DNA from 3 places in the Pseudomonas cerasi genome. Region 1 is predicted to be linked to each of the others. Evidence: predicted binding sites of a transcription regulator. Region 1 holds the regulator's gene; each other region holds the start of a gene.
What was found. The regulator FliA, encoded in region 1, starts transcription of late flagellar genes. The targets are predictions, from matches to a motif close to CTAAAGTTTNNNNNNNNNNNGCCGNTAA.

Region 2: a site for FliA is predicted at 1,786-1,813, ahead of PI739_RS03980 (methyl-accepting chemotaxis protein). Genes of this name have one in related genera too.
Region 3: a site for FliA is predicted at 2,689-2,716, ahead of PI739_RS02190 (methyl-accepting chemotaxis protein). Genes of this name have one in related genera too.

What each region holds. Positions count from the first base shown of each region.
Region 1 is NZ_JAQJVM010000002.1:243,556-247,813, forward strand. Features, by position in the region: gene PI739_RS10205 (protein phosphatase CheZ) at 1-223, opposite strand, end outside; gene PI739_RS10210 (chemotaxis response regulator CheY) at 243-617, opposite strand; gene fliA (RNA polymerase sigma factor FliA) at 874-1,614, opposite strand; gene fleN (flagellar synthesis regulator FleN) at 1,611-2,444, opposite strand; gene flhF (flagellar biosynthesis GTPase FlhF) at 2,560-3,888, opposite strand; gene flhA (flagellar biosynthesis protein FlhA) at 3,900-4,258, opposite strand, start outside.
Region 2 is NZ_JAQJVM010000001.1:888,395-892,652, reverse strand. Features, by position in the region: gene PI739_RS03990 (PAS domain-containing hybrid sensor histidine kinase/response regulator) at 1-822, shown strand, start outside; gene PI739_RS03985 (TetR/AcrR family transcriptional regulator) at 928-1,536, shown strand; gene PI739_RS03980 (methyl-accepting chemotaxis protein) at 1,891-3,522, shown strand; gene PI739_RS03975 (aldo/keto reductase) at 3,629-4,258, shown strand, end outside.
Region 3 is NZ_JAQJVM010000001.1:478,597-482,854, forward strand. Features, by position in the region: gene PI739_RS02185 (NEL domain-containing protein) at 1-2,586, opposite strand, end outside; gene PI739_RS02190 (methyl-accepting chemotaxis protein) at 2,882-4,258, shown strand, end outside.

The DNA.
Region 1 (4,258 bases):
CTTGAGGCATGTGCGGATCGATGTGAAAGTTTACGATTGCACTGTGCAGCTCACGAGTCAGCTTGCCCACTTCCTGATAAAGGCCGCGGTCGCGTGTCTGGTTGAGTTCGTGGATCAGTTGCACAGCGTCACCGAAACGACCCTTTTCAAGGCTGGTGACAAGTTCCTGCGCGTGTCTTTTTAAGGTCGACTCAAAGTCGGCCATCGAATCATTGTTATCCATAGCGCCCTCGCGGCTTGCATCAGCTATTGACGCGTTCAAAGATCTTGTCGATCTTGTCTTTCAGGGCTTGGGCAGTGAATGGCTTGACTACATAACCGTTCACCCCAGCCTGGGCAGCTTCAATGATCTGCTCACGCTTGGCTTCGGCAGTGACCATCAGCACGGGAAGGCTCTTGAGGCGTTCGTCCTTGCGGACTTCGCGCAGCAGATCGATACCGGACATGCCAGGCATGTTCCAGTCCGTCACCAGAAAGTCAAAGGCACCGCTCTGCAGCATCGGCAATGCGGTCAGACCATCGTCCGCTTCCGATGTGTTGGTAAACCCCAGATCACGCAAAAGGTTCTTGATGATCCGCCGCATCGTTGAGAAGTCATCAACGATGAGGATTTTCATGTTCTTGTCCAATTCGACCTCCAAGCAGTCTTTAACGCATTCAGCACCTGAACACGCTGTTCACTCAATACTGGCACAGCACACCCCCGGCTGTACGAAACGACGACGGGCTTGGCACAACAACAGGCAAGGACCTGAGAAACAAGCCCATCGAGGCAATACCTGACAGGCTTCTGACGGGTCCACCCCGTTACCACGTAACGCTCTGCACAGCCGGCTTGCAGTCAACGCGCGGCCATAGACCGCACATTGCCTGTCAACGCGCTCGCCACTCCCCCAAACGCCCTCGCAAACGAGCTGCGCACTGGCTGTGTAACTGACTGACCCGCGATTCGCTGACCCCGAGAACCTCTCCGATTTCCTTGAGGTTCAGCTCTTCGTCGTAGTACAGCGCCAACACCAGACGCTCGCGCTCTGGCAGATTGGCAATTGCATCGGCCAACGCAGCCTGGAAGCGCTCGTCTTCCAGGTCGCGCGACGGCTCAAGCGATCCGCTTGCGCCATCCTCGTGCAGCCCTTCATGATCGCCGTCCTGCAGCAGGTCGTCGAAACTGAAGAGGCGGCTGCCCAAGGTGTCATTCAAAATCCCGTAGTAATCATCGAGACTCAACTGGAGTTCGGCCGCAACCTCGTGATCTTTAGCGTCACGGCCGGTTTTAGCTTCAATTGCCCGAATTGCGTCACTGACCATACGCGTATTACGGTGTACCGAGCGTGGCGCCCAGTCCCCCTTACGCACCTCATCGAGCATCGCACCCCGGATGCGAATGCCGGCATAGGTCTCGAAACTCGCACCCTTGGTGGAATCATACTTGGTGGAGACTTCAAGCAGGCCGATCATGCCGGCCTGGATCAGATCCTCGACCTGCACACTGGCCGGCAAGCGCGCCAGCAGATGATAAGCGATACGTTTGACCAGTGGCGCATAGCGCTCGATCAACTCGTATTGTGAATTACGGGAAGCCTTGCTGTACATCTGGTAGCCGCTCGCAGTCATTGCACAGGCCCTGCACTGGTCTGGTGAACGAGTCGCTCAACGAAGAACTCGAGATGACCCCGCGGGTTGGCTGGCAACGGCCAGGTATCAACCTTCTGGGCAATGGCCTTGAAGGCCAGTGCACATTTGGAACGCGGGAATGCTTCGTAGACGGCGCGCTGTTTCTGTACCGCCTTGCGTACGCACTCGTCGTACGGCACGGCACCTACATACTGCAGCGCAACATCGAGAAAACGATCCGTCACTTTGGTCAGCTTGGCGAACAGGTTGCGCCCTTCCTGCGGGCTCTGTGCCATGTTGGCCAGCACCCGGAAGCGGTTCATGCCGTAATCGCGGTTAAGCAGTTTGATCAGGGCGTAGGCATCGGTGATCGACGTGGGCTCGTCGCACACCACCAGCAGCACTTCCTGAGCGGCGCGCACGAAGCTGACCACCGACTCGCCGATACCGGCAGCCGTGTCGATCACCAGCACATCGAGGTTGTCACCAATCTCGCTGAACGCCTGGATCAGGCCGGCATGCTGGGCGGGCGACAGATGCACCATGCTCTGGGTGCCGGAAGCAGCGGGTACGATTCGAACCCCGCCCGGCCCCTGCAACAGCACGTCGCGTAACTCACAACGCCCCTCGATGACATCGGCAAGCGTGCGCTTGGGCGTCAACCCGAGCAGCACGTCGACATTGGCCAGACCCAGATCGGCGTCCAGCAGCATGACGCGACGGCCAAGCTCGGCAAGGGCCAGTGAAAGGTTCACTGACACGTTAGTCTTACCGACGCCACCTTTGCCACCGGTCACCGCGATAACCTGTACGGGATGCATGCTGCCCATGTTATTTCTTTACCTTGTCTTGCGTAGACCGAAACCACATCGAGGGCTGCACGTTCGCGTATGAACACTGCATGGCAGACCGTTGACGCAGGGACATTCCAATAATATCCATCACTTAACCCACTCTCTTGCCAGGGGTGTGATAGAGGTCAGCAAACATATCAGCCATTGCTTCCTCGCTAGGCTCATCCTGCATCTGCACACTCACCGCGCGGCTTACCAGCTGATGACGACGCGGAATATGCAGGTCATCAGGAATGCGTGGTCCGTCCGTGAGATAGGCCACAGGTAATTCGTGACTGATCGCCAGGCTCAGGACTTCGCCGAGGCTGGCTGTTTCATCAAGCTTGGTCAGAATGCATCCGGCCAGGCCACAACGCTTGTAACTGTGATACGCGGCTGTCAGCACCTGCTTCTGGCTGGTGGTTGCCAGCACCAGATAGTTGCGCGACTTGATGCCGCGACCCGCGAGGCTTTCCAGCTGCATGCGCAGCGCAGGATCACTGGCCTGCAGCCCGGCGGTGTCAATCAGCACCACGCGCTTGCGCAGCAGCGGTTCCAGCGCCTGAACCAGAGACTGGCCAGGATCGACATGGGTGACCGGCACGTTGAGGATGCGCCCAAGGGTCTTGAGCTGCTCCTGCGCGCCGATACGGAAACTGTCCATGCTGACCAGTGCGATATTCTGCGGGCCGTACTTCAACACGTAACGTGCTGCCAGTTTGGCCAGGGTGGTGGTCTTGCCCATGCCGGCAGGACCGACCATTGCAATCACGCCGCCCTCCTCGAGCGGCTCGACTTCCGGCACGGCGATCATGCGTGCCAGATGAGCCAGCAGCATGCGCCAGGCCTGACGAGGCTCGTCGATCTCCGGGATCATCGACAGCAGATCGCGTGACAGCGGGCCGGACAAGCCGACACGTTGCAGGCGACGCCACAGATTGGCCTGCTGCGGACGACTGCCCTGCAACTGGTTCCAGGCCAGCGAGCCGAGCTGGACTTCCAGCAGCTCGCGCAGGCCGTTCAATTCGGAGCGCATCGAGTCATAGGCGCGCTGGCCAACGGCAGGCTCGGCGGCCTGTGGCGGTGCGTACGCGAATGGGCGCGGCGGCTCTTCGAGCGTCGGTTCGATGTGCGTATCGGCAGGGTTGACCGGCTTGCCGGAAAACAGCTGCAGGTTGACCGATGCGTCGCTGTCGCTGCGGTTGTTCAATTCGGCCTGGGCGGAGACGATGCGCGACTGAGTCTTGCGCAGCTCGTCTTCCAGCTCCATGTTCGGCACACGCGGTGCCAGGGCGGACAGCTTGTAATCCAGAGCAGCAGTCAGCTCTACGCCACCAGCAATGCGCCGGTTACCGATGATGGCCGCTTCAGCGCCCAGCTCATCGCGAACCAGCTTCATGGCTTGACGCATATCGGCGGCGAAAAATCGCTTAACTTGCATGACTCACTACCTCAGCCGTTTGGCCCGACAGTCGCTACGATGGTTACTTGCTTGTTGTCCGGAATTTCCTGATACGCCAGAACATGCATGTTCGGTACAGCCAATCGTCCAAATCGTGACAGCATCGCCCGGACAGGCCCTGCTACCAGAAGAATTACCGGCAACCCTTGCATCTCCTGACGCTGGGCGGCCTCAATCAACGAACGCTGGAGCTTCTCAGCCATGCTTGGCTCAAGAAGAACGCCTTCTTCCTGACCCTGACCAGCCTTCTGCAAACTATTGAGCAATATCTGTTCCAACCTTGGTTCCAGAGTGATAACAGGCAGCTCCGGCTCAACGCCTACAATGCTTTGGACGATTGCGCGGCTCA
Region 2 (4,258 bases), on a different contig from region 1:
GGTGCCATGGGTTTATGGCCGACACTGGTCGATGCCAGCCAGCTGGAAAACGCGCTGTTGAATCTGTGCATCAACGCCCGCGATGCGATGCCGGACGGCGGACGCATCTCCATTGAGGCGAGCAACCGCTGGATAGACGGCGATGTGGCACGCGCACACGATATGCCTGAGGGCCACTATCTTTCGCTGTGCGTGACCGATACCGGCACCGGCATGACGCCTGATGTCATCGCCAAGGCATTCGACCCCTTCTTCACCACCAAGCCCATTGGTCAGGGCACCGGGCTGGGCCTGTCGATGATTTACGGGTTTGCCAATCAGTCCGGCGGACGCGTGCGCATTCAGTCTGAGGTTGGCAAGGGAACCGCGATATCGCTGTACCTGCCCCGCTACGAGGGTACTGCGGCCAGGGACGAAGGCGATGTGCACAAGGCGCCATTCGAGTTTACCCAGTCCGGGGAAACCATCCTGATCGTGGACGACGAACCCACGGTGCGCATGCTGCTCACCGATGCCCTCGGTGACCTGGGCTATACGCTGATCGAAGCCGCCGACAGCCTGGCCGGCCTCAAACTGCTGCGCTCGGATGTGCATATCGACCTGCTTATCACTGACGTGGGCCTGCCGGGCGGCATGAACGGACGACAAATGGCCGATGCCGGACGCGAGGTCCGCCCGCATCTGAAGACACTGTTCATCACCGGCTACGCGGAAAACGCCGCCATCGGTGACGAACAGCTCGGGCCAGGAATGCGCGTACTGACCAAGCCATTTGCGATTGACGCGTTGGCCGCCAGAGTCCAGGAACTGATGAGCGCCTGAGTAGACGGCCCGGTGCAACCCTGCCCCGGGCCGTCAACATTGAGCGCTGCGCAAACCCGGTGCTAACATGCGCGACCGCCATGCAGGCAAGGGAATAACCGGGTCATGAGCAGTATCCGCGAGCGCAACAAAGAACTCATCCTGCGCGCTGCCAGCGAGGAGTTTGCCGACAAGGGCTTCGCCGCCAGCAAGACCAGCGACATCGCAGCCAAGGCCGGTGTCCCCAAGCCCAACGTCTACTACTACTTCAAATCCAAGGAAAACCTCTATCGCGAGGTGCTGGAAAGCATCATCGAGCCCATTCTGCGTGCCTCGACACCCTTCAATCCCGAAGGCATACCTGCCGAAGTCCTCAGCCGCTATATCCGTTCGAAAATCCAGATTTCCCGCGACCTGCCCTTCGCCTCGAAAGTGTTCGCCAGCGAGATCATGCATGGCGCCCCGCACCTGACAGCGCAGCAGATTGAACAGCTCAATGGCCAGGCACGGCACAACATCGAATGCATCCAGGCCTGGATCGACAGCGGACAGATCGCCCCGCTCGATCCTCATCACCTGATGTTCACCATCTGGGCCGCGACCCAGACCTATGCCGATTTCGACTGGCAGATCGCAACGGTCACCGGCAAGGCAAAACTGCAGGACGCCGATTACGAGGCGGCAACCCGGACCATCCTCAGGCTGGTGCTCAAGGGCTGCGAGCCGGACCGCTGAACCCGCCCTGCTTTCCTGCAGACGCAAAAAACCCGCCGAAGCGGGTGGTTTTGCAACATGACCATTCCGACATCCTGTCAGTAGCCTCCTGGCAATGGTCGATCCTCCCTGATCACTGCGGCGTTCCTTCGCTGCAGCTGTTGAATTGGATCCTACATTCACTGAGGGTCCGTCGATAGAGCCAATCGCGTCTGTTGCTGTAAGCCTTTCGCCATAGCGGTGTACGCCGTTAAAAAGTGTGACCGGCCGCTCATGTTTGGTCAGGATGCGCCGAGATGCTTGAAAGGCTCTGAATCGCGCGTTGCGCGGATCGGATTCATCAGAAGAAAAAAAATAATGCATGGGATGCCAATCATGAGTATGCGCAGTTTGTCCATCAGTCGCCGTCTGTGGCTGATTCTTGTCGTTTCAGTGCTGATGCTATTCGTCCTGTCGGCGACGCTGCTCAGGCAGCTGCATAACGACCTGTATCAGGCCAAGGCCGAGAAAACCATGCATGTGGTGCAGACTGCCAGCGGCATCCTCTCGTTTTATCAGGGGCTTGAAGCTGCAGGCGGCATGACACGCGAGGCTGCGCAACAGCAGGCCTTGAAAGAGATAAAGAGCCTGCGTTACAGCCAGAGCGACTACTTCTGGATCAACGACCTGCGCCCGGTGATGATCATGCACCCCACCAACCCCAAACTTGAAGGCCAGGATCTGTCGACCATCAAGGACCCGGATGGCTTTGCGGTGTTCAACGAAATGGTCACGCTGGTCAAAGCCCAGGGTGCCGGGATGGTGAATTACCGCTGGCCCAAGCCCGGCGCCAGCGAGCCGGTGAAAAAGACCTCCTACGTGCAGCTGTTTCAGCCATGGGGCTGGATTCTGGGTTCCGGCGTGTACGTCGACGACGTGGCGGCAGAGTTCAAGACACAGCTGTGGAACGCCGGGATGTTCATCGCCGGCATCGTGCTGATCATGGTCTTGCTGCTGGTGATGATCGTACGCAGCATCGTGCGCCCTCTCAGAGCGGCGGTTGATGCGATGGCCGATATTGCCAGTGGCGAAAGCGATCTGACCCGCACGCTGGAAACCCACGGCAAGGATGAAATCACTGAACTGGGTACGCACTTCAATGCCTTTGTCGCCAAGCTGCGCAATGTCGTCGGTCAGTTGCAGCACTCTGCCGTGGCGCTGGGCCAGGCCTCGACCGATCTGGGCAGCGACGCCGAACAGGCGCAAGGCCGCAGCGAAAAACAATCGCAGCAAATGGATCTGGTTGCCACGGCGGTCAACGAGGTGACCTACGGCGTGCAGGACGTGGCCAAGAACGCTGAACATGCCGCCAGCGAAATGCGCGATGCCGAGTCGCAGGCACAGCAGGGCCAAATCAATATCGATAACAGCCTGCGCCAGATCGAACACCTCTCCAGCACCATTGGTCAGGCCGTGCAAGTGATGCAGAGTCTGGCCAGCGAGAGCACACAGATCGGCAGCGTGCTGGAAGTGATCAGTTCGATTGCCGAGCAGACCAACCTGCTGGCGCTGAACGCAGCCATCGAAGCGGCGCGCGCCGGCGAGCAGGGCCGCGGCTTTGCCGTGGTGGCCGATGAAGTGCGCCTGCTGGCCCAGCGCACGCAGAAGTCGACCGCAGAAATCCAGTCAATGATCGAACGCCTGCAAAAGCATTCCGATGCAGCGGTCAAGGTGATCGGCGACAGCAGCCGTTCCTCGCAATTGACCATCGAGCAGGCCAATCAGGCCGGTCAGAGCCTGACCTCAATCAGTCAGGCGCTGCGCAACCTCAACAGCCTGAACGCCTCCATCGCCAGTGCCACCCTGCAGCAGACGCACGTGGTGGATGACATCAACCAGAACGTTACCCAGGCCGCACAATTGTCCCAGAGCACGGCACTGGCCGCCGAACAGTCGACTTCGGCCAGTCTGCACCTGCGCGGGTTGAGCGAAGAATTGAACACCTTGCTGAAGCAGTTCCGGGTTTAAATCTGCATGGTGATTGGCGGGCGTACGGAACCTCGTGCGCCTCTTGTTGCCTGAGACCTGCTTATTCAACCGCTCATTAGCTGCTTATTTAATTGCAGGGGGTCACATGCGCACACTGGAGCTGGCAGGCAGAACCGTACCAGTGCTGGGTCAGGGCACCTGGCACATGGGTGAAAAAGGGCATCAGCGCTCGGCAGAGATCGCGGGCCTGTGCCTCGGTATCGAACAGGGCCTGACCCTGATCGACACCGCCGAGATGTACGCCGATGGCGCAGCCGAGGAAATCGTCGGTCAAGCCATTGCCGGACAGCGGGACAAGGTATTCGTGGTCAGCAAGGTCTACCCGCACAACGCCAGCCGCGCCGGTATCCCGACCGCGTGCGAGGCCAGCCTGCGACGAATGAACACCGACTACATCGACCTGTACTTGCTGCACTGGCCTGGCCAGTACCCGCTGACCGAGACGGTCGAGGCATTCGAGCGTCTGCGTGAAGCGGGCAAAATCGGTGCCTGGGGTGTTTCCAACTTTGATGTGCCGGACATGATCGAGCTCAACAACCCGCGTTGTGCCACCAATCAGGTGCTCTACAACCCGGAGCAACGCGGCATCGAGTTCGACCTGATGCTGTGGAGCGCGGACCGTCATCTGCCGTTGATGGCGTACTGCCCGATCGGTCAGGCTGGCGATCTGCTCTACCACCCTGCCCTGCACGAAATCGCCAAACGCCACGATGCA
Region 3 (4,258 bases), on a different contig from region 1:
CAGTCTTTCGGCAGGCGAGGCATGGCTGGCCAGTTCCTCGGTTACCAAAGGCGGCAGACCGGGAAATGCCTTCTGCAGGGTTTGCGCACCTTGCGCCTCGGTGGTGTTCAATGCGCGGTAATGAGACTCGAACAGCCAGCCCCGCGTGGTACGGGCGCGTGCCGCCAATTGCGCCCGTAACGTGATCAGTCGCGGTGACATGCCAAGCTGGCCTGCACCGAACTCTTCGTTGAGCAGGGTGCGGATTTCGTTGTTGCTCAGCTTTTCCAGCACCTGGCGCAGGGCATCCGGCTGGTCGGCATGAACAGTGATGTTGAGGGTGTCAGACACGACCGGCTGATAGGCCGGAGCGAATGTCTGCAGCGTGCGGCCCTCGGCATCCACCAGTACCAAGGCGCGATTGCTCGGCCAGCCACGGTCCTGGCTCAACAGTTCAAGTTGAAGGGGCGCCGCGGCGTTCGTATCGTTGGCTTCCAGCTGTTCGATGAAACACTCGATCTCCTGGTCCAGCCTGAACCGGCGCGCCGTGTCCTCAAGCAATGCCGGAGGACGACGCTGATCGGTCAGTGCCTCGCGCATCACGGATTCAGGCGTGTTGCTGACCTTGACGATGCGCCTGGCGGTACTGTCCGAAAACGTTTCACTGGAATAGCCCAACCGTCGAAACAGGTTCAGGCCTTCCATCTCCAGCGGCTGATCGAGCTCATGCAGCCATGCGCCTGCGCCGTTGTGCCGCAAGGCGGGCCGATAGCTGTCCGCGCGGGTCGGGTGCTCGATCAGGTAACCGTCGCCGCTCGTGGCAGGGCTGACTGAATAGGTACGTCCTTCAAGTGGCAACCACTGCTTGCCTTGCCAGGTGTACAGCCCGGTAGCGTCGGGCTGCAGACCCTTGGGCAGTACGATGTCATGGGCAAAGGGCGTCAGGTCAGGCTTCCACAGGCGGGTCGTGCCGCCCGGCAAATCCACGGGCTTGAGGCTGTTTACGAACTCGGGCGCCTGTACCGCCGGGATACCTGCGGCGCCCGTCGATGCAGCGCCAAGAGCCGATATCAGGGCAACGTTCTCGACTACATCGAACAGGTAGGCGAACGCCTGCTGTTTCTCGTCCTTGGCCCAGCTTTCCACGCCCTCATACACTTCGTGAACCAGCTGAATGGCGGTGACGGCCATCATCACTTCGCCCAATACCGGAACGACGAAGCCTGCGATATTCAGGACATTGAAGGCGGTGTCCATGAAGTACTGCACGCGCTCATCGAAGGTTTTCTGATCCTGTTCTGCTGTAGGCACACCATGAAACAGTGCGTCGTCGCGCAAAGCCTCGCGTTTGCGCTCGTGCAGGTTGTCCAGCAGTGGACCTTGCAGCACGGTTTCTCTCAGGTGGAGTCGGGCGTTTCGGTCCGCCTCACGCTCCAGCCACTTGCGCTCGAAAATGCCGCCTTTCTTGACTTTGGGGTATAGGCGCTCGGATAACTTTTCAAACAAGGCACTTCGATGGCGCGCCGGTATGAAGCGCATGAAGAAGTTCAGGTAGTCGTTGATGAACATCCGGTCGCGTAATTCATTTATGAAGACTTCGACCGAGTCGTATTCCTTCAACGGCGCAACGGGATCATCCGGGATATACACCACAATCCGCTCTGCCTGAGTGGCAATATCCCGGTCCTTGCCAATAACCAGAAGACCGCTCAGTTCGATATCGCCCAGGCACACAACGCTGCAGTTGACTGGCCGGTTATCGAGGCGGACTTGTTGCTTGCCATCGAGAAGCTCCAGTAATGCGCCTTGCAAATCCGGGCTGATCTGTTGTTGCAGGGATGCAATCTGCAACTGCAGCCGGATCGACGATGCTTCCAGCTGCATGAAGGTCTGGCGCAGCCTCGATGCCGCAGCGTCTTCCGTTTCGTCAGGGGTCGAAGGCGTGCTGAAGGCGGTCTGGATATGCGCTTGATATTGGCCGCCCAGGTCCAGCTCACGGCACAGCGCCGCAAAGCCGGCCGGGGAAATAGGCAGGGACTTGCCGGTGATCTGTGGGCCGAGGATTTCAAAGGAAGAAAACACCTGGGCCTTGATACCGGTGCTGGCGTCCATTGCGCCCGGTGCGGTTTCCCAGGCTTCGAAATTCTGTAGCGCAGCCTTGAGCAGGCTCTGGGTCGCGGCCCTCAGTGCAATGTTTGCCTGCGTTAGAGGGTCTCTGGATGCCGTATTGAACGATTGATCGACCCGCGCCCGACTGGCGTGGAACAGCCAGGTGTCGGTGACGTCCACCTCCAGCCCGAAGCGGTCCTTGATGGCGGCTGTCAGCAAGGGCCTTGCGAAGTCCTCCAGCGTCGACAGGCGATCCAGCGTCGGGCGAACCAGGTGCTCGTGCTTTCGGTGCTCGGCATACAGGCGCTGCAGTTCGGCGACCTGATCAGGGCTGGACTTGCGTGCGCCTTTCAGCCATTGCACGGGGCGCCGAGAGGCCTTGCGCAAGGCCGCATGGGTTGGCGGCTCAGCCTGAAGCAGCCACTCCGGGGCTTTGTCTTTTATCAGTTGCAGATGCGGGAGTGCAGAAGCCTTGCCCGACAGAGATAGATCCAGCATTTAAGTGCCTTGTCGTGAATGAACAACGACAAAGCTTACGGTCGTGACTTGCCGTACAAGTGCTAACTATCTATGTGCTTTCGCTGTTTCTGAAGACCATCGCTCAAGTAGTGGTGGCGATGGCCGACAAGACATTGGATGGGTGAAGGAGCGGTGATCGATAGCGGCCGTGACTTCGTTCTGTATTACCCATGTAACGTTTTACGGCTGGGCTATACTCACGCCGTTTGGACCGTCCGTCGGTCCACTTCTTGAACACGGCCCGACGCCGTCGTTGAACTCTTGAGGGCTGACTGTGAAGAACTGGACCTTGCGCCAACGGATTCTGGCGAGTTTCGCCGTCATCATCGCAATCATGCTGTTGATGGTCGTTGTATCTTATTCACGGTTGTTGTCCATCGAGTCCAGCGAGGAAGATGTGCGTCTGGATGCGTTGCCCGGCGTGTATTACAGCACCCTGGTGCGCAGTGCCTGGGGCGAGAGTTACATCCGCACGCTGGAGCTGATTGCCGAAGGGCAGGCGCGGCCGTTGACCAAGCAGGAAAAGGACCAGTTTCAGGGCTTTGACGAAAACCTGCAGGCACAGATGGACGGCTACAAAAAGTCCATCTTCGATGATGCAGACAGAGACAGCTTCGCGCTCTTCGAAAAGCGCCGCGAAGCCTATTCGCGCATGCTCGCCGATGTTCACGCCAAGTACGATAGCGGCGACTACGCAGGCGCGCGCGCCGAATTCTATGGCGAAGTGAACCCGGTCTGGCTCACGGGACGCAAGCAGCTCAATGATCTCATTGTGGCCAATAAACAGCTGGCTGATCAGGCCACCGCCAACATTGTCAACGCCGTGCTGGCTGCCAAGATCAGCATGATCCTGTCGCTGCTGGTCGCCGTGCTGGCGGCTGCGGCCTGCGGTCTGCTGTTGATGCGTTCGATCACGGCACCGATGCAATTGATCGTTCGGATCCTGGACGTCATGCGTACCGGCGACCTGAGCACTCGATTGAACCTGTCGCGCAAGGACGAGTTCAATGCGGTCGAGACCGGCTTCAACGACATGGTCACCGAGCTCACCGCGCTGGTTGCCCAGGCGCAGCGCTCCTCGGTACAGGTCACTACCTCGGTCACCGAGATCGCTGCAACGTCACGCCAGCAGCAGGCTACCGCCACCGAGACCGCTGCAACCACCACCGAGATCGGCGCCACGTCGCGGGAAATCGCCGCCACCTCGCGGGACCTGGTGCGCACCATGACCGAAGTCACTTCGGCGGCGGATCAGGCGTCGGTTCTCGCCGGTTCCGGCCAGCAGGGCCTGGCACGCATGGAAGACACCATGCATCAGGTGATGGGCGCTGCCAATCTGGTCAACGCCAAGCTGGCGATCCTCAACGAGAAGGCCGGCAACATCAATCAGGTCGTCGTCACCATCGTCAAGGTCGCCGACCAGACCAACCTGCTGTCGCTCAATGCCGCCATCGAGGCCGAGAAGGCCGGTGAATACGGTCGCGGGTTTGCAGTGGTTGCCACCGAGGTCCGTCGCCTGGCCGACCAGACTGCCGTCGCCACTTATGACATCGAGCAGATGGTGCGGGAAATCCAGTCTGCGGTGTCTGCGGGTGTGATGGGCATGGACAAGTTTTCCGAAGAGGTGCGCCGTGGCATGTTCGAGGTCACC